One region of the Bradyrhizobium sp. USDA 3256 genome, then DNA from elsewhere that is predicted to be linked to it. Evidence: predicted binding sites of a transcription regulator. Region 1 holds the regulator's gene; each other region holds the start of a gene.
What was found. Region 1 encodes PhoB, which activates phosphate uptake and scavenging genes when phosphate is short. Its sites were predicted from a motif close to TGTCATNNANCTGTCAT; they were not measured.
Positions count from the first base shown of each region.

Region 1 (7,666 bases):
GTCAACAAGGCCGGCAAGACCGTGCAGCCGACCATGGCTGCCTTCCAGGCTGCCGCCTCGAATGCCGACTGGGCCAAGGCTCCCGGCTACTACGTGATCCTCACCGACCAGCCGGGCGAGGCCTCCTGGCCGATCACCGCGGCGACCTTCATCCTGATGCACAAGGACTCGACCGACAAGGCGGCCTCGCAGGAAGCGCTCAAGTTCTTCAAATACGCCTTCGAGAAGGGTGACAAGGCGGCCGAAGAGCTCGACTACATCCCGATGCCGGACTCGGTCGTCAAGCTGATCGAGAAGACCTGGTCGTCGGACATCAAGAGCTAAGTCCGACGCTGCGACAGGACCTGTGCCGACTCGATCGCGGCACAGGTCGAGCGACCAAGACCCGGTCTCCATCACCGCGGCAACAAGCGCGGGATCGAGGCCGGGGTTCGCGCCTCAAGGGGCGTGGCTGGAACGACGACGCCCGGCCAAATGCGTCAATGAAGATCGCTTCGGGGCGTAGCGGTTTGCGTGGCTTTTGCATACTAAAGAGGGGATTGGCGTGGCAGACATGGCTGTTCAGAGCGATGTGATGGAAGCCGCGGGACCTTACGATCGCGCCAAGGCCCTCAGCGCCTTTAAGCTCGGTGACCTCACCTTCTATTGGATCACCCGCATCTCGGCGATTTCGGTTCTGTTGATCCTCGGCGGCATCATCCTGTCGCTGATCGTCGGCGCCTGGCCGGCGATGAAGGAATACGGCTTCGCCTTCCTCTGGACGCAGCGCTGGGCACCCTCGGCCGATCCGCCGGTGCTCGGCGCGCTCGGCCCGATCTACGGCACGCTGATCACCTCGGTCATCGCGATGCTGATCGCCATTCCGGTCGGCATCGGCATCGCCGTGTTCCTCACCGAGCTCTGCCCGCAAGTGCTGCGCCGCCCGATCGGCATCGCGATCGAGCTGCTCGCCGGCATTCCCTCGATCATCTACGGCATGTGGGGCTTCTTCGTGCTCGGCCCGTTCCTGGCCAACACGTTCCAGCCTTTCATGATCCGGATCTTCGAGGGCGTCCCGGTGCTGGGCGCGGTGTTCGCCGGCCCGCCGTCCTATCTCAGCCTGTTCAACGCCGCGCTGATCCTTGCGATCATGGTGCTGCCCTTCATCACCGCGATCTCGGTCGACGTGTTCAAGACCGTGCCGCCGGTGCTGAAGGAGGCCGCCTACGGCATGGGCTGCACAACCTGGGAGGTCGTCCGCAGCGTCGTGATCCCCTACACCCGCGTCGGCGTGATCGGCGGCATCATGCTGGCGCTCGGCCGCGCCCTCGGCGAGACCATGGCGGTGACCTTCATCATAGGCAACTCGTTCCGCATCTCGTCGTCGATCTTCGCGCCTGGCACCACGATCTCGGCGGCGATCGCCAGCGAATTCGCCGAGAGCGACGGCCTGCACCAGTCCGGCCTGATCCTGCTCGGCTTGCTGCTGTTTGTGCTGACCTTCTTCGTGCTCGCCGGCGCGCGGCTGATGCTGATGCGGCTTGAAAAGAAGGCGGGGAAGTAACGCCATGAACCCGATCTACAAATCCCGCCGCCGCAGCGACATCGTCATCCGCGCACTCTGCGTCGGCGCCGCGCTGTTCGGCGTCACCTGGCTGGCGCTGATTCTGATCACGCTGCTCTATAACGGCCTTGCCGGCCTCAGCGTGCAGCTGTTCACCCAGAACACGCCGCCGCCCGGCTCGACCGAAGGCGGCCTGCTCAACGCCATCGTCGGCTCGGTCATCATGACCGTGATCGGCGTCGGCATCGGCGCGCCGCTTGGCCTGTTCGCCGGCACCTACCTCGCCGAATACGGCAAGCACGACAAGCTGACCTCGGTGATCCGCTTCATCAACGACATCCTGCTCAGCGCGCCCTCGATCATCATCGGCCTGTTCATCTATGGTGCGGTGGTGGTGCCGATGCGCGGCTTCTCGGCGATCGCAGGCAGCCTCGCGCTCGCGGTGATCGTGATCCCGGTCGTGCTGCGCACCACCGAGGACATGCTGCTCTTGGTGCCCAATCCGCTGCGCGAGGCCGCCTCCGCGCTCGGCCTGCCGCGTTCGCTGGTGATCAAGCGGATCGCTTATCGTGCTGCGCGATCGGGTCTGATCACCGGCGTGCTGCTGGCGACCGCCCGCGTCGCTGGCGAGACCGCGCCGCTGCTGTTCACCGCGCTGTCGAACCAGTTCTTCAGCCTGGATCTGACCAAGACGATGGCCAACCTGCCGGTAACCATCAACAACTTCGTGCAGAGCCCCTACGCCTACTGGAAAGAGCTGGCGTGGAGCGGTGCGCTGCTCATCACATTCACCGTGCTCGCGTTGAATATCGGCGCGCGTATCCTTGGTGCCGAAAGGGCCGCAAAATGACCGAGCTTTCCGTCTCCACGACTGCCGCAGGCCACGTTCCCCAGGTTCCGCTGCCGGAAGCGCCGCCGAAGGTCACGGTGCGAAACCTCAACTTCTATTACGGCGAGCACCACGCGCTGAAGAACATCAACCTTACGCTCGGCACCAACCGCGTCACGGCGTTCATCGGCCCGTCCGGCTGCGGCAAGTCGACCCTGCTGCGCATCTTCAACCGGATGTACGACCTGTATCCGGGCCAGCGCGCGGTCGGCCAGCTGATGCTGGACCAGACCAACATTCTCGACCCCAAGCTCGATCTTAATTTGTTACGCGCGCGGGTCGGCATGGTGTTCCAGAAGCCGACGCCGTTCCCGATGACGATCTACGAGAACATCGCCTTCGGCATCCGCCTCTACGAGAAGATTTCGAAGTCCGAGATGGACGACCGGGTCGAGAAGGCGCTGCGCGGCGGCGCGCTGTGGAACGAGGTCAAGGACAAGCTGAACGCCTCCGGCCTGTCGCTCTCCGGCGGCCAGCAGCAGCGGCTGTGCATCGCGCGCACCGTGGCGGTGCGTCCCGAGGTGATCCTGTTCGACGAGCCGTGCTCGGCGCTCGACCCGATCTCGACCGCCAAGGTCGAGGAACTGATCCAGGAGCTCTCCGAGGACTACACGATCGCGATCGTCACCCACAACATGCAGCAGGCGGCGCGCGTCTCCGACAAGACCGCCTTCATGTATCTCGGCGAGCTGATCGAGTTCGACGACACCAACAAGATCTTCACCTCACCGAGCGATCGGCGCACCCAGGACTACATCACCGGCCGGTTCGGTTGACCGGCGCATGATCCGGAAAAGTGGCAACCGGTTTTCCGATCAGGTCATGCTAAAATTCAGGACACGAAACCATGATCCCCGGGACCATGGTTGAGGGAGACAAGCGATGGCTTCTGAACATACCGCCAAGGCATTCGACAGCGACCTGCAGGAGTTGACCCGCCTGGTCGCCGAGATGGGCGGCCTGGTCGAACGGATGATTACCGAGTCGGTCGACGCGCTGATCCGTCGCGACGTCGCGCTCGGCAAGCGCGTGGTCGCCGCCGACATCGAGATCGACAATCTGCAGCGCAACATCGAAGAGCGCGCGGTGCTGACGATCGCGCGCCGCCAGCCGATGGCGATCGACCTGCGTGAGATCGTCAGCGCGATGCGCGTCGCCACCGACCTCGAGCGGATCGGCGACCTCGCCAAGAACATGGGCAAGCGCGTCGCGGCGCTGGAGAGCGATTTCCAGCCGCTGAAGCTGATCCGCGGCCTCGAGCACATGACCGACCTCGTGCTGTCGCAGGTCAAGTCGGTGCTCGACGCCTATGCCGCGCACGACCTGCCGGCGGCGATGAACGTCTGGAAGGGCGACGAGGAGGTCGATGCGATCTGCACCTCGCTGTTCCGCGAACTGCTCACCTACATGATGGAAGATCCGCGCAACATCTCGTTCTGCATCCATCTGATGTTCTGCGCCAAGAACATCGAGCGGATCGGCGATCACGCCACCAATATCGCCGAGACCGTATTCTACATGATCGAGGGCCAGCAGATCACCGACAAGCGCCCGAAGGGCGACATGACCACTTTTGCCACCACGGTGCCGGGCAGCTGAGGCTTGATCGGCAAGCGCGGAACCGGATTGTCCTTCGACAACTCGTTTCCGCGGGGACTATGCTCAAGGAAGTAAGCGTTTCGGTTTGCGTCTGGGCAACGGATCACCACAGAGAAAGAACTTAAACCGATGAGCGCACGCATTCTGGTAGTCGAAGACGAGGAAGCGCTGACGACGCTGTTGCGCTACAATCTCGATGCGGAAGGCTACGATGTCGAGACGGTCGGGCGCGGCGACGATGCCGACACCCGCCTGAAGGAGCGCGTTCCCGACCTCGTGGTGCTGGACTGGATGCTGCCGGGCCTGTCCGGCATCGAGCTGTGCCGCCGCCTGCGGGCGCGGCCCGAGACCAAGCAACTTCCGATCATCATGCTGACCGCGCGCGGCGAGGAAAGCGAGCGCGTACGCGGGCTTGCCACCGGCGCCGACGATTACATCGTCAAGCCGTTCTCGGTGCCGGAGCTGCTGGCGCGGGTGAAGGGCCTCTTGCGCCGCGCCAGCCCGGAGCGGCTTGCGACCGTGTTGACCTACGGCGACATCGAGCTCGACCGCGAGAAGCGCCGCGTGGCGCGCTCGGGCCGTCCGATCGATCTCGGGCCGACCGAGTATCGCCTGCTCGAATTCTTTCTCGAGCATCCCGGCCGCGTCTTCAGCCGCGAGCAACTGCTCGACAGCGTCTGGGGCCGCGACATCTACATCGATGAGCGCACCGTCGACGTGCATATCGGCCGTCTGCGTAAGCTCCTCAATCCCGGCCGCGAGCAGGACCCGATCCGCACCGTGCGCGGCGCCGGCTACGCGCTCGATGACCGCTTTGCCAAGGCCGAGCCGCAGCCGTAACGGCCAAGCGGCATTCATAAACCGCAACACGGCGAAAGCCGGGATCAATAGCCACCAATGGGCGTTGTTAGAAAGCCGTCTGGCCGCTTGCCGATTGCGCCGGCCGCGGCGTATGGGTCCCGGCATGCACCGGGACGACGCTGGTGATATAGCCGGGCTGCGTCACACAAAAAAATCCCCGCTTTCGCGGGGATTTGTTTTTGAGGTCTTCCGACGTTTTCCCGAGTGCTCACTTGATCTGCGGTTTCGCCGACGGCCGGCGGCGATCGGCGGCGGGCTGGTAGGCGACGCGCGAGTGATGCGCGCAATAGGGCAGGCCGGCGAGCGCCTTGCCGCCGCAGAAGAAGAATTCCGGGCTCGAGGGATCGCCGACCGGCCAATGACAGGTGGCCTCGTTCAGCTCGAGCAGCGAGAGCCGCTGGCTCATTGGCACCACATTGTCGTAGGAGATCGGATCGGGCTCCATTTCGACCTCGAAGGCGTGCGCCAGCGCGGTGTTGCCGCGCGAGACCGGTCGCGCCACCCGCATCATGTGCTGGGCGGGGCGAGCCTTGCGCTGCCGCGGCGCGGCCGTGGAGGGCGCCTTGGCGCGGCCGGAGAGGCCGAGCCGATGCACTTTGCCGATCACGGCGTTTCGCGTCACATTGCCAAGTTCCGCCGCGATCTGGCTGGCCGACAGGCCGGACTCCCAGAGCTTCTTCAGCTGCTCGACGCGATCGTCGGACCAGGTCAATACAGTCATCGCATTCTTCCCTTCGCGTAGCGCCGGCCAATCGTTGGAGCGGCGCTGCGAGCCAATCTGGACAAATATCCCTGCGGCCAGAATCCCTTAGCCCTCGCCGGGCACGGTGTTGCGCCCGAACGTTTACGCGAGACACGAAGGCTACTTAGAGGGTCCAGTACCGCCGCACGAGATGTCGTACCCGACAGGCCAAACGCTACAATATGGCGTGACTCAGGCGCAAGAGTCCGCGGCCGTGCGTCCACATGTTCCCACACAGTTAAGCATTTCGATGAGGCTTTTCCACCGCACCGGAATGCTCCGGATTGCGCTCGTTTCGCATTGCAGGAAGGCCACTTCGTGGCGATTGACACTTACTGACCGCAGCATAGAATGCCCGCCACGTGCCGCCCGCAAAGGCGGCCGTTTTGTTTTCCGAAGCTGGCCGTTGCTGCGCTGGCGTCAAGGCGCGCGGCAATTGTCGGCTTCAAACCGTCAGTGATCGCCATGACCAACGCTGCCACGTCGCATCTGCTCCCCGTCTTCGCCAGGGTCGATCTCGGCTTCGAGCGCGGTGAGGGCGCCTGGCTGATCGCAACCAACGGCGACCGCTATCTCGATTTCACCTCGGGCGTCGCGGTCAACGCGCTCGGGCATGCGCATCCGCATCTGGTCAAGGCGCTGCAGGAGCAGGCGACCAAACTCTGGCACATGTCGAACCTGTTCAAGAGCCCGGACGGCGAGGCGCTTGCCGCGCGGCTGTGCGAGCAGAGCTTTGCCGACTTCGTGTTCTTCTGCAATTCCGGCGCGGAAGCGATGGAGGGCGTGATCAAGCTGGTCCGCCACTATCACTTCTCCAAGGGCCACGGCGAGCGCTACCGCATCATCACCTTCGAGGGCGCCTTCCACGGCCGCACGCTGGGCACGCTGGCGGCGACCGGCTCGGCGAAATATCTCGAGGGCTTCGGGCCGCCGATGGACGGCTTCGACCAGGTGCCGCATGGCGACATCGAGGCGGTGAAGAAGGCGATCGGTCCGCACACCGCCGGCATCCTGATCGAGCCGGTGCAGGGCGAGGGCGGCGTGCGCTCGGCGCCGCAGGCGTTCTTCAAGGCGCTGCGCGCGCTCTGCGACGAGCACGGCCTGCTGCTTGCCTTCGACGAGGTGCAGACCGGCATGGGCCGCACCGGCGAGCTGTTCGCCTACAAGCGCACGGGCGTCACGCCGGATGTGATGTCGCTGGCCAAGGCGCTCGGCGGCGGTTTCCCGATCGGCGCAGTGCTGGCGACCGCGCAGGCTGCGGCCGGCATGGCGCCCGGCTCGCACGGCTCGACCTTCGGCGGCAATCCGCTCGCGGTCGCCGCCGCCAATGCCGTGCTCGACGTCATGCTGAAACCCGGCTTCTTCGAGCATGTGCAGAAGATGTCGCTGCTGCTCAAGCAGAAGCTCGCTTCCGTCGTCGACCGCTATCCCGGTGTGCTGTCGGAGGTGCGCGGCGAGGGGCTGTTGATCGGCGTCAAGGCCGTGGTGCCGTCGGGCGACCTGATCGCCGCGCTGCGCAGCGAGAAGCTGCTCACCGTCGGCGCCGGCGACAATGTGGTGCGGTTCCTGGCGCCGCTGATCGTGACCGAGGCCGAGATCGATACGTCGATCACCGCGCTTGAGCGCGCCTGCGCGACATTATCGGCGGCGCAGCCGAAGAAGGCGGCTGGATGATGAGCAAGCCGGTCCGCCACTTCCTTGATATCAACGAGCTGCCGCTCGGCGAGCTGCGCAACATGCTGTCCGCCGGAGCCGCCATGAAGGCGAAGCTGAAGGCGCATGAGAAGGGCAGGAAGCCGCTCGAAGGCAAGACGCTGGCGATGATCTTCGAGCGCCCGTCGACCCGCACAAGGGTGTCGTTCGACGTCGGCATGCGCCAGCTCGGCGGTGAATCCATCATGCTGACCGGCGCCGAGATGCAGCTCGGCCGCGGCGAGACCATCGCGGACACCGCGCGCGTGCTGTCGCGCTATGTCGATGCGATCATGATCCGCATCCTCAACCATGACGCGCTGCTCGAGCTCGCGGCGCA
Region 1 covers NZ_JBSSAE010000002.1:8,610,163-8,617,828, forward strand. The annotation lists gene pstS (phosphate ABC transporter substrate-binding protein PstS) at 1-324, shown strand, start outside; gene pstC (phosphate ABC transporter permease subunit PstC) at 554-1,543, shown strand; gene pstA (phosphate ABC transporter permease PstA) at 1,548-2,393, shown strand; gene pstB (phosphate ABC transporter ATP-binding protein PstB) at 2,390-3,208, shown strand; gene phoU (phosphate signaling complex protein PhoU) at 3,315-4,031, shown strand; gene phoB (phosphate regulon transcriptional regulator PhoB) at 4,161-4,871, shown strand; gene ACVWY5_RS42465 (GcrA family cell cycle regulator) at 5,101-5,613, opposite strand; gene ACVWY5_RS42470 (aspartate aminotransferase family protein) at 6,100-7,308, shown strand; gene argF (ornithine carbamoyltransferase) at 7,308-7,666, shown strand, end outside.

Region 2 (7,666 bases), 850 kb from region 1:
GGATGACGTGAGCCAGATAGCGCTGAAAGCCCTCCTCCTCGACCATCAGTAGGTCACCTTGCGCTCGACGAACCGGAACTGGATCGCCGTCAGCATGACGACGATGACCATCAGGATGACCGACTGCGCCGCCGACGAGCCGAGATTGCCGCCGAGCAGGCCGTCCGTATAGACCTTGTAGACCAGCGTCTCGGTCGCCTTGCCGGGACCGCCGCGGGTCATGGTGTCGATGATGCCGAAGGTGTCGAAGAAGGCGTAGACGATGTTGATGACCAAGAGAAAGAAGATGGTCGGCGACAACAGCGGGAAGATCACGGTCCAGAACCGCCGCATCGGACGGGCGCCGTCGATCGCGGCGGCCTCGATCACGCTCTTCGGGATGCTCTGCAGCCCGGCGAGGAAGAACAGGAAATTGTAGGAGATCTGCTTCCAGGCCGCGGCGAGGATGATCAGGGCCGCCGCCTGGTCGCCGTCGAGCAGCGGATTCCAGTCGATGCCCATGGCGCGCAGATAGCGCGACAGCACGCCGAGCGAGGGGTGCAGCATGAACACCCAGAGCACGCCGACCACCGGCGGGGCCACCGCATAGGGCCAGATCAGCAGCGTGCGATACAGCGTCGAGCCGCGCAGCGGCCTGTCAGCCATGACAGCGAGCAGCAGCGCGAAGGACAGCGAGGAGACCGCGATGGCGAACGAGAACACGAAGGTTCGGACGATCGCCGCGAAATAGGCCGGCTCCTTGAACAGATCGAGATAGTTCTCGAACCAGACGAAGCTGGTGGAGAGACCGAAAGCGTCCTGCAGCAGGAAGGATTGGATCACCGCCTGCACGGCCGGCCAGTAGAAAAAGATCAGGACGATCGCGAGTTGCGGGGCAACCAGCGCGTAAGGCAACAGCTTTGATTGGAAAATCGCTTGCTTTTGCATGGGTTCGGAAGAAGGGCGGGCCGCGGATGCGGCCTGCCGGTTGATGGCCCTAAAGCGCGATGAGATGAGGTTGGATCGTCATCGCGCCTTAGCTTGTCGTCTGGGCATGATCTTTTCGGAAAACCGCTTCGCACCTTTTTGGATCAAGCCCGAAGGCATCATGTCAGCGGACGGCGGTCTTTTCAAACTGCCGCAGCATCTGGTTGCCCCGCTCGACGGCGGCGTCCAGCGCCTGCTTGGCGGTCTTCTTGCCGGCCAGCGCCTGCTCGATCTCCTCCGACCACATGTCGCGCAGCTGCACCATGTTGCCGAGGCGCAGGCCGCGGGAATTCGCGGTCGGCTCCTTGTTGGTGAGCTCGAGCAGCGGGGTCTCGAGATAGGGCTGGTCCTTGTAGAAGCCTTCTTCCTTGGCCTTGGCATAGGCGGCCTTGGTGATCGGCAGATAGCCCGAGGCCTTGTGGATCCAGACCTGGCGGTCGGTGTCCGAGAGGAAGGTCAGGAACTTGGCCACGCCCTTGTATTCCTCGGCCGACTTGCCGCCCATCACCCAGAGCGAGGCGCCGCCGATGATCGAGTTCTGCGGCGCGCCCTTGGCGTCGGGATAATACGGCATCGGCGCCGCGGTGAAGTTGAATTTGGCCTGCGCCTTGACGTTGCCGAAGAAGGCCGACGAGGTCAGGTAGATCGGGCATTCGCCGGAAGTGAAGCGGCCTTCGCCGGTGTTGGTGCGGCCGGCATAGTCGTAGGTCTTGTCCTTCTGCAGCTCGACGAGGTTCTCGAGATGCTTGACCTGCAGCGGGCCGTTGAATTCGAGCACGGTGTCGAAGCCGTCGAGGCCGTTGGCCTTGCTGGCGAGCGGCACATTGTGCCAGGCCGAGAGCTGCTCGAGATTGACCCAGGTGACCCACGAGCCGGAGAAGCCGCAGGTGTTATAGCCGGCTGCCTTCAGCTTCTTGGCGTCGTCGAACACCTGCGGCCAGGTCTTCGGAATCTCCGCGATGTTGGCCTTCTTCAGCGCATCGAGATTGATCCACATCACCGTCGACGACGAGTTGAAGGGGAACGACAGCATCTCGCCCTTGGAGGTCGAGTAGTAGCCGGTGATCGCGGGCAGATAGACGCCCGGATCGAACTTCTCGCCGGCGTCGGCCATCAGCTTGTAGACCGGTTTGACGGCGCCGGTGGCGGCCATCATCGTCGCGGTGCCGACCTCGAACACCTGCATGATATGCGGTGCGTTGCCGGCGCGGAACGCGGCGATGCCGGCGTTCATGGTGTCGGCGTAGCCGCCCTTGTAGGTCGGGATCACCTTGTAGTCGGATTGCGAGGCGTTGAAGTCGTTGGCCAGCTTGACGATGACGTCGTTGTTGGCGCCGGTCATCGCGTGCCACCACTGGATCTCGGTCACCGCGAACGCGGGCGACGCGAATGCAAGCGCGGCAGCGGCTGCCGCGGCAGCGCCTAGTCGTCGAAAGAACATCAAAACCCCTCCCAATTGGAACGTCGTCTTTCGTTGCGCGCGTTATCAGCGCCGGATGACGTTCAAATGACCGTATAAACGAAAGTCATGGTAGGGGGGAAGCCGAAGCGAAGGGAAGCGGTAAAAAAGGCGAAGACCGCAGCCGCATCCGTGCGGTGCAACGCCGGCCGCGACGTTGCACCGCAGTGTTGATGCGTCGGCCGGTTCGAGACGGGCCGACGCTCCAGCTTTGTTCTGACGCGAACCGGTGCCCATCGCGCATCACGTGCGGGACAGGCTCGAAAACGCCTTTAGCGCTTACGCTGAGGACCGCAGACCACGCCCTTTTCAACCAGGCCGTTGATGTCGTCCTTCGAGTAGCCGAACTCGCCGAGCACTTCCGCGGCGTGCTGGCTGAACTTTGGCGGTGTGCGGCGCAGGTTCGGCTTGGTGCGTTCGAGGCGGATCGGCGAGGCGACGCCCTTGTACCAATCCTTCTCGATGACGTCGCCGCGGTGGATGGTGTGCGGGTTGGTCAGCGCCTGGTCGATCTTCTGCACTGGGCCTGCCGGCAGGCCGGCGGCGAGCAGCCGGTTGCACAGCGGCTCGGCCTCGTGCTGGCTGAATACCGCGGCCAGCTCGACGCGGAGCGCATCTCGGTTGGCGATGCGGTCCTTGTTGCGGGCAAAGCGCGGATCGGTGCCGAGCTCGGGCTTGCCGATCTCCTTGGCGAGCTTGCGGAAGGTTCCGTCATTGCCGACGCCGATGAAGATGTTGTCGGTCTTGGTCGGGAAGATCGCGTAAGGAACGAGGTTGGGATGCTCGTTGCCGGTGAGCGACGGCGGCTTGCCGTGCATGAAGTAGTTCGCGGTGTGCGGATGCATGATCGCGAGCCCGGTCTCGTACAGCGTCGTCTCGATGAACTGGCCGAGCCCCGAGCGCTGCCGCTCCGACAGCGCCATCAGGATGCCGATCGTGGCGTAGAGCCCGGTGGTGATGTCGACCAGCGGCACGCCGATCCGCATCGGACCGCTCTCCGGCGAGCCGGTCGCGGCGATCATGCCGGTCATCGCCTGGATGATCGCGTCATAGCCGGGATTGCCGCCGCGCGGGCCGTCGGCGCCGAAGCCGGAGATCCTGCAATGCACGAGGCGCGGAAATTTCGCGCGCAGCACGTCGTTGCCGATGCCCCATTTGTCGAGCGTGCCCGGCTTGAAATTCTCGATCAGCACGTCGGCGGTCTCGAGCATCTTCATCAGCACCGCGCGCCCGCCCTCGGAAGCGAGGTCGAGGCCGATCGAGCGCTTGTTGCGGTTGATGCCGACGAAATAGGCCGCATCCTCGTCATGGAAGGGAGGACCCCAGTCGCGCACCTCGTCGCCGGCGGGCGGCTCGACCTTGATCACGTCGGCGCCGTGGTCGGCGAGAATCTGGGTGCAATACGGACCGCCGAGCACGCGCGTCAGATCGATCACGCGCAGGCCGGTCATCGCGCCCGTAGCCGCTGGGGTATTCATGGAAACAACCTTCGCTCAGTTGGGATCAGATAACGAGGGTCCCAGAGCTAACGGTCTTCAGCCGGCCCAGCAATGCTTCCGTCGGCGCAGGCCCATGCGGCAGGCGGCGCATGCGTTCGCCAAGCGAACCAGCCGCTGAAAGAGCATGGTCCGCCACGCGTCGCGGCGGACCATTGCGTGGTGTGGAATTAGACGACGCTCAGCTTGACGTCGACATTGCCGCGGGTCGCGTTGGAATAGGGGCACACCTGGTGGGCCTTCTCGACCAGCGCTTCGGCATCGTTGCGCTCAAGGCCGGGCAGCGACACCGCGAGCTCGACGGCGAGGCCGAAGCCGCCTTCCGAGCGCGGGCCGATGCCGACCGTCGAGGTCACCGAGGCGTCGGCGGGAACCTTGGGGCCGCCCTGCGAGGCCACGAACTTCATCGCGCCGATGAAGCAGGCGGCATAGCCGGCCGCGAACAGCTGCTCCGGATTGTTGCCGGCACCGCCGCCGCCACCGAGTTCCTTCGGGGTCGTGAGCTTGACGTCGAGCGCGCCGTCGAGCGTTGCTGCATGGCCGTCGCGGCCGCCGGTTGCCTTGGCGCTGGTCTTGTAGAGCACGTTCACAGACATCGTGGTCTCCCTTGGTGGGTTGGGCTTGAATTCAACGACACGTGTATTGCACGCAAATATATTGCGCACAATATAAAATATGCGGCCTCACATTTAATTGTTCGCAATTGAATCCGCGGTCCCGTGAGCCCAGAATGACCCGGAAACGAGATGGATTCGATGGGAATCATGGCCAGGAAACCGACGGCGGCGGATCAGGCATTGCGGCTCGATAACCAGATCTGCTTTGCGGTCTATTCGACCGCGCACGCCTTCAACCGCGTCTACAAGCCGCTGCTCGACCGGCTCGGGCTGACCTATCCGCAGTATCTCGTGATGCTGGCGCTGTGGGAGCGCGACGACGTGGCGGTGAAGGACCTTGGCGAGCGCCTGTTCCTGGATTCCGGCACGCTGACGCCGCTCTTGAAGCGGCTGGAGGCGGCCGAGTTGATCAGGCGGACCCGGAGCACTGCGGACGAGCGGGTGGTGCTGATCGCGCTGACGCCGCAGGGCCACGCGCTGCGTGAAAAGGCCAAGGCCGTGCCGCAGTCGATTCTCGCAGCCTCGGACTGCACCGTCGGCGAACTGATGGCGATGAAGGACGAGATCGTCGCGCTGCGCGACCGGCTGAATGCGGTGCTGGGGGAGTAGGGGGCGTCTTCGCCCTACGGGCTACGCCGCGGCAGCCTTCGCGCTCACTTCGCTACGATGGATTTTCCGGGCTTGCCGAGCCGTAGCTCGCGAGGCGAGCGAAGGTTGGTGGAGCCAGGCGGGATCGAACCGCCGACCTCTTGCATGCCATGCAAGCGCTCTCCCAGCTGAGCTATGGCCCCTTATCCAGTTGGGATGATCCTGGGGGATCGATCCCGGCCGCGAGGCCTAGACGACTCGCGCGGCAGCACCGTTGATCATAGATCGGCGCCGATCTCAAGTCTCTTCGTCGCCGCCGACGTCACCAATGATGTCGGTGACGTCCTCATCGCCCTCTTCCTCGTCGGCGATGAAGGTCGAATCGTCGTCGTCATCGTCATCGATTGTCTCATCGACCTCGATATCGTCCTCGGATTCGGGAACCTGGGCCTTGACCTTCCCGGTGTTCTCCTCGGCATCGGCCTCCTCGAGCGAGACCATCTCTTCGGCCTCGGCGGGCTCCGGCATGTCGGCTGCGGTCGCAGGCGAACTGACGGTGGCGCCACGGCCCCGCGGCGGGGCGACCGGCGCGATCGGCACGACTTCGCCGGTATAGGGCGAGATCACCGGATTCTTGTTGAGGTCGTAGAACTTCTTGCCCGTGGTCGGGCAAATGCGCTTGGTTCCGAGCTCGGACTTGGCCACGTGGTAATCCCAGAATTTTCCTGAAAAACGGAGCTTCACTTGGCTAGTTGAGGGGCCGCTGTCAATAGCGGTCTGCGCGCATTTGACGGGCGCGTGACGCGGTGTTGCCTATGTGATACCTGCCGCGGCGCGAGAGGACACAATCTTGGCCCATTCTGACACCCCGACCCCGCTGGAATCGCGCGCGTGCGGCCCCCTGGCCGGCACGGTCCGCGTTCCCGGCGACAAATCGATTTCCCACCGTGCCCTGATCCTGGGGGCGCTTTCGGTCGGCGAGACCCGCATTTCCGGCCTCCTGGAGGGCGAGGACGTCCTCAATACCGCCAAATCCATGCGCGCGCTGGGCGCCAAAGTGGAGCGGACGGCGCCGTTCGCCTGGACGGTCTCCGGCGTCGGGGTCGGCGGCTTCGCACAGCCCGCCGCGCCGCTCGATTTCGGCAACTCCGGCACCGGCTGCCGGCTGGTGATGGGCGCGGTGGCCGGCTGCCCGATCGCCGCCATTTTCGACGGCGACGCCTCGCTGCGCTCGCGGCCGATGCGCCGCATCCTCGACCCGCTGGAGCTGATGGGCGCCCGAACCAGCGACATAAGGGAGGGCGGCCGGCTGCCGCTCACCCTGCAGGGCGCCCGCTATCCGGTGCCGATCGTCTACAAGACGCCGGTCGCCTCGGCTCAGATCAAGTCCGCGGTGCTGCTGGCGGGGCTCTCCGCCCCCGGTATCACTACGGTGATCGAGCAGGAGGCGAGCCGCGACCACACCGAGCTGATGTTGAAGCATTTCGGCGCCGAGATCTCCTCCGACCAGGAAGGCAGCCACGGCCGCCGGATCTCGCTGCACGGCGAGCCCGAGCTGCACGGCGCCAACGTCGTAGTGCCCGCCGATCCGTCCTCCGCGTCATTCCCGATCGTGGCCGCACTGATCGTCGCAGGTTCCGATGTCGTGTTCTCCGACGTGATGACCAATCCGCTGCGCACCGGCCTGTTCACCACGCTGCGCGAGATGGGCGCCTCGATCGAGGAGAGCGAGGTGCGCGGTGATGCCGGCGAGCCGATGGCGCAACTGCGGGTGCGTGCCTCGAAGCTGAAGGGCGTCGAGGTGCCGCCGGAGCGCGCGCCGTCGATGATCGACGAATATCTGGTGCTGGCGGTCGCGGCCGCCTTCGCCGAGGGCACCACGATCATGCGCGGCCTGCAGGAGCTGCGCGTCAAGGAATCCGATCGCCTTGAAGCAACCGCCGACATGCTGCGGGTCAACGGCGTCAAGGTCGAGGTGTCCGGCGACGATCTGATCGTCGAGGGCCACGGCCATGTTCCAGGCGGTGGCCTCGTTGCCACGCATATGGATCACCGCATCGCGATGTCGGCGCTGGTGATGGGCTGCGCCTCCGATCGGCCGGTGAAGATCGACGATACCGCCTTCATCGCCACCAGTTTTCCGGATTTCATCCCGATGATGCGCGCGCTCGGAGCTGATTTCGCATGATCATCGCCATCGACGGACCCGCCGCCTCGGGCAAGGGCACGCTCGGCAAGCGACTCGCCCACCACTACGGCTATCGTCATCTCGACACCGGCGTGATCTACCGCGCGGTGGCCTATGCGATGATGCAGGCCGGCGCCGAGCTCAGCAACGAGGTGCTGGCCGTGGCCGCGGCGCTCGAGCTCGACCCCGAAAAGTTCGGCAATCCGATCTTGAAGACCCAGAAGGTCGGCGATGCCGCCTCCGTGGTGTCGGCGATTCCGCAGGTTCGCGAGGTCCTGGTGAATTTTCAGCGCCAGTTCGCCGCCGATCCGCCCGGTGCAGTGCTGGACGGACGCGACATCGGCACCGTGAT
Region 2 covers NZ_JBSSAE010000002.1:7,757,941-7,765,606, reverse strand. The annotation lists gene ugpE (sn-glycerol-3-phosphate ABC transporter permease UgpE) at 1-46, opposite strand, end outside; gene ugpA (sn-glycerol-3-phosphate ABC transporter permease UgpA) at 46-927, opposite strand; gene ugpB (sn-glycerol-3-phosphate ABC transporter substrate-binding protein UgpB) at 1,091-2,407, opposite strand; gene ACVWY5_RS38555 (CaiB/BaiF CoA transferase family protein) at 2,698-3,903, opposite strand; gene ACVWY5_RS38550 (organic hydroperoxide resistance protein) at 4,092-4,517, opposite strand; gene ACVWY5_RS38545 (MarR family winged helix-turn-helix transcriptional regulator) at 4,686-5,147, shown strand; tRNA gene ACVWY5_RS38540 (tRNA-Ala) at 5,254-5,329, opposite strand; gene ACVWY5_RS38535 (TIGR02300 family protein) at 5,424-5,831, opposite strand; gene aroA (3-phosphoshikimate 1-carboxyvinyltransferase) at 5,977-7,314, shown strand; gene cmk ((d)CMP kinase) at 7,311-7,666, shown strand, end outside.
Region 2: a site for PhoB is predicted at 2,463-2,479, ahead of ugpB (sn-glycerol-3-phosphate ABC transporter substrate-binding protein UgpB). Genes of this name have one in related genera too.

Region 3 (7,666 bases), 4.5 Mb from region 1:
GACATTATCCTGCTCGACCGCAGCATGCGGCCGCTCGGCCCGAGCGCCGACGAGCCGCGCAAGCGGCTGCTCGCTTATGTCGAGCAGGTGCTCAAGGATGTCCCGATCTCGCGGGCGAACGAGGTGTCCGAACATCTGCTCGACGAGGTCGGCAACAGCCTCCGTGAGCTCAGGTTCGACGACGAGCAGAAGGTCGCGCTGTGGAACGACGCGCGGTCGGTCTACCGGCAGGCGGTGCAGCAGCGCTGGACCTTTGTCGAGCAGTCCGACGGCTCGTTTCCGTCACCGCTGATCTGCATCCTGGTCGGGTGGCTGACGCTGATGTTCGCAACCCTCGGCTTTCGCGCGCCGCGCAACGCGGTGGTGATCTCGACCACCGTCGCTGCCGCGGCGCTGATCTCGGCCGCGATCTACTTGATCCTCGAAATGAGCACGCCGTTCTCCGGCCCGATCCAGCTCTCCGACCGCCCGCTGGTCCGCGCGGTCGAGGAAATCAAGCGGTAATGTAGCCCGGATGAGCGAAGCGACATCCGGGGCGGAGTCTCCCGCATGTCGCTGCGGTCATGCGGGCTACGGGAAGGTATCGGCACGCGCCTGCGGCTTTATTCCCCTCGCATTGACGGCTGTTTCGAAAATTCTTCGCGCGCCATCAGCGGAATAGTGCGCGCCCTCCGGCGTCCTAACGCATGCAAGCCATTTGCATTCGAACAGGAGACATCATGAAGACGTCGATCTCGCTCGCGCTCGCCACCGCCGTGTCGTTTGTGTTCGCCTCAGCCGCCTTTGCCGCGCCGCCGACCAAGACCGGAACCACCGCGAAAGGCTCCGTCCTCACCGACGCCAAGGGTATGACGCTCTACACCTTCGACAAGGATTCCGAAGGCAAGTCGGCCTGCAACGGCCCGTGCGCGACGAACTGGCCGGTCTTGAAGGCGGACGCCAGCGACAAGGCCGAAGGCGGCTACACCATCATCTCGCGTGACGACGGCTCCAAGCAGTGGGCCTACAAGGGCAAGCCGCTCTATACCTTCGCCAAGGACCAGAAGGCCGGCGACATCACCGGCGACGGCTTCCTCAACGGCGCCTGGCACCTCGCACAGCCCTGAGGCTTGCAGGTGGATTGAGGGTAGGGCGGGTTAGCGCAAGCGTAACCCGCCATCTCTCCGCGCGCGAAACATGCGGCGGGTTGCGCGGAGCCTGCCATCGGGCCGCCCTGCGGGCGGACCCGTTGGCTAACCCACCCGTCGATCGTGCCTGAGGCGACGATCGCGCCTCACGTCCTGCGCTTCAGCGCCATGCCCATGCTGATCCAGCTCACGCCGGCGCAGATCAGATCGACGCTGAGGAAGATGCCGAGCACGTAGAGGCTCGAGACCGGCCAGCGCGCCAGGATCATGGCGCCGAGCACCAGCGTGATCAGGCCGGAGATCGCGACCATTCCCCAGGGCGCTTCCGAGTTCATGCCGAAGGCGAGGAAGATGCGGACGATGCCCGACACCACCAGCGCGATGCCGAGGAACAGCGTCAGCGTCGCCGCGGCGAGCAGCGGGTTCTCGAAGGTGATGAAGCCCGCCACGACATAGAGCGCGCCGAGCAGCAGCCAGAACAGGAATTTGCCCCAGGTCTTGAACTGGAACGCGTTGATGATCTCGGCGACGCCGGCGACGATCATCATGGCGCCGACGAACAGCACGCTGACGACGGTGGCGAAGAAGACGCTGCCGAAGGCGAGCACGCCGGCGATCAGGTAGATCACCCCGAGGGCGACGATCCAGCCCCACTTGGCGCGGAGGTTGGAAAGCCCGGATCCGAGGCTGTGAGGAGGTGTGGCGGGTGAGCTGGACGCAGTGGACATCGTATCGCTCCCGAATACTTGATGAAACCATGCTACCATAGGTCAAGGCACGGACAAGGGCGGGTGCGCAGCTGGCACGAACTGCATGCTGGCACCAAAGGCGCCGCGACACGTTGATTCAGTTCGTCCGCTGTGTTGCCGCGCAGCATTCGTCGGTTTGACGACGGCCGGCCCGCATCGGACGATGGACTGTCCGGACCGCAGCGCAAGCGGTCCGGATCGCGCATCCACAGAGGAGGTCGACATGCCCGCCACGCACGACAAGGATCACGTCTACAAAATCCTGGAACTGGTCGGATCATCGGACAAGAGCATCGAGGCGGCGATCGAGAACGCCGTCAGCCGCGCGTCAAAGACGATCCGGGAAATGAAGTGGTTCGAGGTGGTGCAGACGCGGGGCCATATCGAGGACGGCAAGATCCGGCACTACCAGGTGGCGCTGCGGGTCGGCTTTACGCTGGAGTAGCGCGTTCAGGTCGCTTGCGCTTGCAGCCTGTACGATGGGTAGAGCCAACGGCGTACTTCGCTCGCTGTACGGGGAGAGGTGCGACAAATTAGCCCGATGGGCAACTCAGCATCATGTCGCGAGAACGCGAAGCTGTGTCCCCGTTTTCATCTGTCATCGCCCGGCTCGACCGGGCGATCCAGTGCGCCGCGGCTTCTCGGTGACGCACCGACGTCTCTGGAATACTGGATCATCCGCTTTCGCGCATGCGCGGGAGGCGACACTGCGTTGACGTCTTAAATCGAGAACCATCCTCATCGTCGTCCTGGCGAAAGCCAGGACCCATTACCCCAAATCTCGATTGTTGCGCGACGCTGGGGCCGCGACTCCGTTCGTTACCGAATTAGGTGATTATGGGTCCCGGCCTGCGCCGGGACGACGAATGGAAAGTGTCGTGCCCATCACCGTCGCGACAGCGGCGCGGGGGGCGGCGGGGCGGTGGCGCCGGCGGCGAGGGAGCGCTGCACCATCACGGTGTCGGACCAGCGGCCATAGCGATAGGCGACACCGGGCAAATGCCCGACGCGGGCGAAGCCGAAGCGGTCGTGCAGCGCGAGCGAGGCGGCGTTGTCGCTGTCGATGTAGCCGATCATCTGGCGGAAGCCGGCGGCGGCGCAGGTATCAATCAGCTCCTGCAGCAGCCGGCCGCCGACGCGCTGGCCGGTGAAGCGGTGATGCACATAGATCGAATGCTTCACCGTGTAGCGGTAGGCCGGACGCTTGCGAAACAGCACGACATAGGCATAGCCGACCACCTCGCCGTCACAGATTGCGACGAGGTGGGGCAGGCGGGTGTTGCGCAGATTCTTGCGGCGGTCGCGCAGATCGTCGGGCTCCGGCGTGCCGCTGTCGTCGACGCTCTCCTCGACGCCGCGGCGGATATGGTGGCGGTAGATCGACAGCATGGCGTCGACGTCGCCGTCGCGGGACGGACGGACGGTGATCTTGTGATCATTCTCCATTGTGTTGCGTCCGTTCGCCTATTCGGACACGACATAGGTGTAGAAGCGGACGCGGCCGGAGTCGTCGATCTCCTTGTAGATGCCCTGGACCTCGACCTCGAAGCCCGGGAACGCGTTGAAGCTCGCCTCGAACATCTTGAGATAATCGATCATCGGCTTGCTGCGTTCCGACAGCCGCTCGCCGGGCACAATGGTGGCGATGCCGGGCGGGTAGACAACGAACGGCGTCGCGGCGACGCGGCCGAAGATCTGGTCGATCGGCAGATAGTCGACATCGTTGCGGATCAGATATTGCGCTGCCTGGCGCGGCGACATCGCGATCTCGGGCAGATGCTCGGGCAGGAATTGCCTGGCCTGCAGCGTGCTGACGCCGCCGTCGCGGAAGAAGCGATGCATGTCGCCGCAGAGGTCGCGCAGCCGCACCCCGGCATAGCGGCCCGGACGGCGGCGGTAGAATTCCGGGATGACGTCCTCGAGCAGCGCGTTGTCGTCGTGCAGCTTCTTGAAGGCGACCAGCCCGGAGACCAGCGTGCCGGCCTTGCTGGCCTCGACGCCGGGCGTCAGCAGGAACAGCAGGGAGTTGAGGTCGTTCTTTTCGGCGACGATGCGGTTCTCCCGCAGATATTGCGCCACCACCGGTGCGGGGATGCCGTGATCGGCATAGGCGCCGGTGGCATGATCGAAGCCCGGCGTCAGCAATGTGAGCTTGTTCGGATCGGTCATGGCAAAGCCGGCCGTCAGCTCGGGGAAGCCGTGCCAGGTCTCGCCGGGATTGAGCTGCCAGTAGGACGGGTTGGTCGCGAGCTGGTCGGTCGAAATCGTCTCCCAGGCGACATTGTGCACGCCGTTCTCGCGCGCGACGTCGGGGATCATGACGCGATCCGGCACGAACGGCTCGAAGAACCAGCGCCGCTCGGGCCGCGTCTCCTTCTCCTCGAACTCGCGCTTCACCGCCCGGATCTTCTTGCGCAGCTCGATGCCGAGCCGGATCGTGTCGTCCCACAAGACTTCGCCGGAACGCCCCTTCATCATCTGTGCGCCGACATCGAGCGAGGCGAAGATCGGGTAGAACGGCGAGGTCGAGGCGTGCTGCATGAAGCTTTCGTTGAAGCGGCGGTGCTCGACCCGGCGCTTCTGGCCCTTGATGTGGCGGTCGCGGATGTGGATCTGCGAGGCCTGCGAGAAGCTCGCGAGCTGCTTGTGGGTCGATTGGGTCGCGATGATGCCGGGCGCCTCGGGGCCGAGATCGGACAGTCCCATGGCGAAGCGGCCGGCATAGATCGGGTGGAATTTCATGAAGCCGGCCCAGGCCTCGTCGAACAGGATGTAGTCGCAGAGATGGCCGATCCGCTTGAGGATCATCTCGGCCGAGTGGATGGTGCCGTCATAGGTGCACTGCTCGACCACGGCGACCCGGAACGGACGCTCCTTCTTCCAGGCGTTCTCGTCCTTGACCAGCGGGTGCTTGCGGATGTGGTCGCGTAGCGTGCCCTCGTCGAGCAGGTCCCAGCGCATCGGCCCGATCAGGCCCCAGGCGTTGCGCACCGTCGGCACGTAGACCGGGATGCCGCCGCCGATCAGCAGCGCGCCGTGATGCGCGGCCTTGTGGTTGTTGCGGTCGAACAGCACGAGGTCGCCGTCGGTGACCAGCGAGCCGAGCGCGACCTTGTTGGAGGTCGAGGTGCCGTTGAGCACGAAATAGGTTTTCTCGGCGCCGAAGATCCGTGCCGCCTCCTTCTGCGCCCGCAGCGCCGGCCCCTCATGGGTGAGGAGGTCGCCGAGGTCGAGCACGGAATTGTCGAGGTCGTCGCGGAACACGGCTTCGCCGAGATGTTCGACGAACACCCGTCCGATCGGACTGCGGCTGTAGAACACGCCGCCATTGTGCCCTGGGCAGGTCCAGAGCTGGTTGCCTTCCTCGGCATAATCGACCAACGCGCCGAAGAACGGCGTCTTCAAATTTTCGGCATATTGCTTCAGCCTGGAGATCAGGTTCTTGGCGATGAAGGGCGGGGTTTCCTCGGACAGGAACACGTAGCCGTCGATGAAGTCGAGCACCTCGACCGGCAGGTCCTCGAACCGCTTGCGCCGGATCAACAGGATGATCGGGAAGTCGAGGCCGCGCCGGCGCATCAGGTTGATCAGTGCCGCGGTCTTGCCTTCAAGGCCCTTCTTGCCCCAATCGACCACCATGCAGCCGATCGCGGCGTCGGTCTGCACCGCGATCTCGGCATCCTCCAGCTTGCGGGCACGGACCACCTCGAAGCCGGAGCGCTCGATCTCGGCGATGATCTGGTTGAAGCGGATGCCCTCGAGGTCGTCGGCCTCGAACACCGGCGCTGCGAACAGGAAGTTGAAGCGTTTGAAATAGTCCATGCGTGTCCCCGAACTGGTCCGGCGCTGACGTGTCGGCACAATTCATGACAGGCAGATGACAATGGGGCGGATGGAGGATCGAATACGTTGTTGGGGACGCAATCCCTCACTGCACGGCGTCAGCCCGTGGATATTCGAGCTGCATGGCGACGAAATCGGCCGTATCACGGCCATAGCGTGTTTCGATCCCGGCAAGCGCCCGGTCGAGCGCCTGCGCAGGCGGCGCGGTGCCGACCGCGGGCAGCAGACGATCTGCGGACCAATCCGGCGCCACGACTTGCGGATATACGCGCAGGCCGTTGCGTGTCGTCACGACGTCGCCGGTCGCGGCGAACGTCACGGCATGCGAGTGGTAGGTCCGCGACCAGCTGTCGGCGACCAGCGCCAGCGAGACCTCGTCGACGCCGCCGGCCAGCGCGAGGCCGAGCTGTTCCCGGTTCCAGAACGCCAGCGTGTTCCGGATGGCGGTCAGCGCGAAAGGACGCGTGAACTTGAAGGCGTTGCTGTCATGTCGCGCATCCCAACCCGGCAGGCCGATCTCGCGCGCGACGGCCTCGGCCCTGGTGCGGCCGGCGATCGCCTCGATCAGGGTCAGCGACATCGGCATCGACGCCGAAATCCCCGTCGTCGTCGCGACGCCGCGGTCGACCACGATGCGGCGGTCGGCGATGTACTGGATCTCGGGATGTTTGTTGCGCCAGTTCTTCACGTAAAACCAGTGCGTGGTGGCGCGCCTGCCGTCGAGCAAGCCGGTCGAGGCGAGCACCTTGGCGCCGGCGCAGATGGCGACGATCACAGCGCCCTTCTCCGCCTGCTGCCGGATCCATTGCATGACCGCCGGATCGTCGTCGCGGCTCATCGCCGGCACGATGACGTAGTCGGCGCCGTCGGGATGTGCGGTATCGAATGCGGCGATGGTCGCATCAGGCTCGACCTTCAGCACCGGGAACAGCGCGACCGGACCGGGTCCCGTCGCCAGCGTGACGACATCGGCAACATCGGCGCGCTTGAGGATGCCGTAGGGCATCAGGTAATCGGTGGTCTCGGTCATGTCGTTGATGCCGAGCATTGCGATCAGCGGGCGCGCCCGCTTCGGCGGCGTCAGCGCCGCGAGCGTTGCATCCTGCTCGGCCTTGGCGATCGGAGGCGGAAGGCGGAACGCCGATGTGGCGGGCAGGCTGAAGAGCCAGATGCCGCCGATGATTGGAACCAGCGCGGCAACGGCGATGCCGCTCCACGCGAGAAGCCGCCAGGTCATGATGATCGATCTCAAAATATCCGCGTGCGTCGCCCGGCACGCAAGCTACTCGCCGGTCACGTCGACCAAAACGGCGAAATTCCCGCAAAAACGGACACGCGAACAAAGCGGCTCGAAGGCATCGCCCGGACGAGCGACAGCGACATCCGGGGCGGTCCTTCCCCGCATGTCGCTCCGCTCATGCGGGCTACGCGACGCGCTCAGTAGACGAGGTTCGTACCTGGCGGCTTTTCCAGTGCCGCCGCCAGCGTCCGATACTCCTCGCAGTCGGTGCCACAGATCTCGGCGATCCGCTGCAGATGATACTGCGCCTGGTCGCGGTTTCCCTGTTCGATCTGCCACAGGCCGTAGTAGTTCCACGTCAGGACGTGGTTCGGATCGGCCTTGAGCGCACGTTCGTACCAGACTTGCGATTGCTTGTAGTCGCCGAGCTTGCGATAGGAATAGCCGATCAGGTTCGCGACGTTCGGCTGATCATCGCGGCCGAGTGCGTGCAACTGATCGATCGCGGCGGCGTAGTCGTTGCGTTCGTAGATTGTCGCATAGGCCGCGCGATAGCCGTCGCGGAATGCCGGGTCTTCGAAGCCGGACTGCTTGACGGGTTTCTTGACCTTGTGCGTGGTCTTTCTGTCCTTCTGCTGGGGATAGGACGGCGCGGGAGTGCCGTAGCTCGACCCGTATGGATCGCCACCACCACCACCGCCGCCACC
Region 3 covers NZ_JBSSAE010000002.1:4,158,063-4,165,728, reverse strand. The annotation lists gene ACVWY5_RS21460 (bestrophin-like domain) at 1-504, shown strand, start outside; gene ACVWY5_RS21455 (COG4315 family predicted lipoprotein) at 720-1,106, shown strand; gene ACVWY5_RS21450 (HdeD family acid-resistance protein) at 1,274-1,855, opposite strand; gene ACVWY5_RS21445 (dodecin) at 2,100-2,321, shown strand; gene ACVWY5_RS21440 (GNAT family N-acetyltransferase) at 2,762-3,322, opposite strand; gene ACVWY5_RS21435 (Orn/Lys/Arg family decarboxylase) at 3,341-5,698, opposite strand; gene ACVWY5_RS21430 (DJ-1/PfpI family protein) at 5,805-6,956, opposite strand; gene ACVWY5_RS21425 (tetratricopeptide repeat protein) at 7,157-7,666, opposite strand, start outside.
Region 3: a site for PhoB is predicted at 5,743-5,759, ahead of ACVWY5_RS21435 (Orn/Lys/Arg family decarboxylase). Genes of this name have one in related genera too.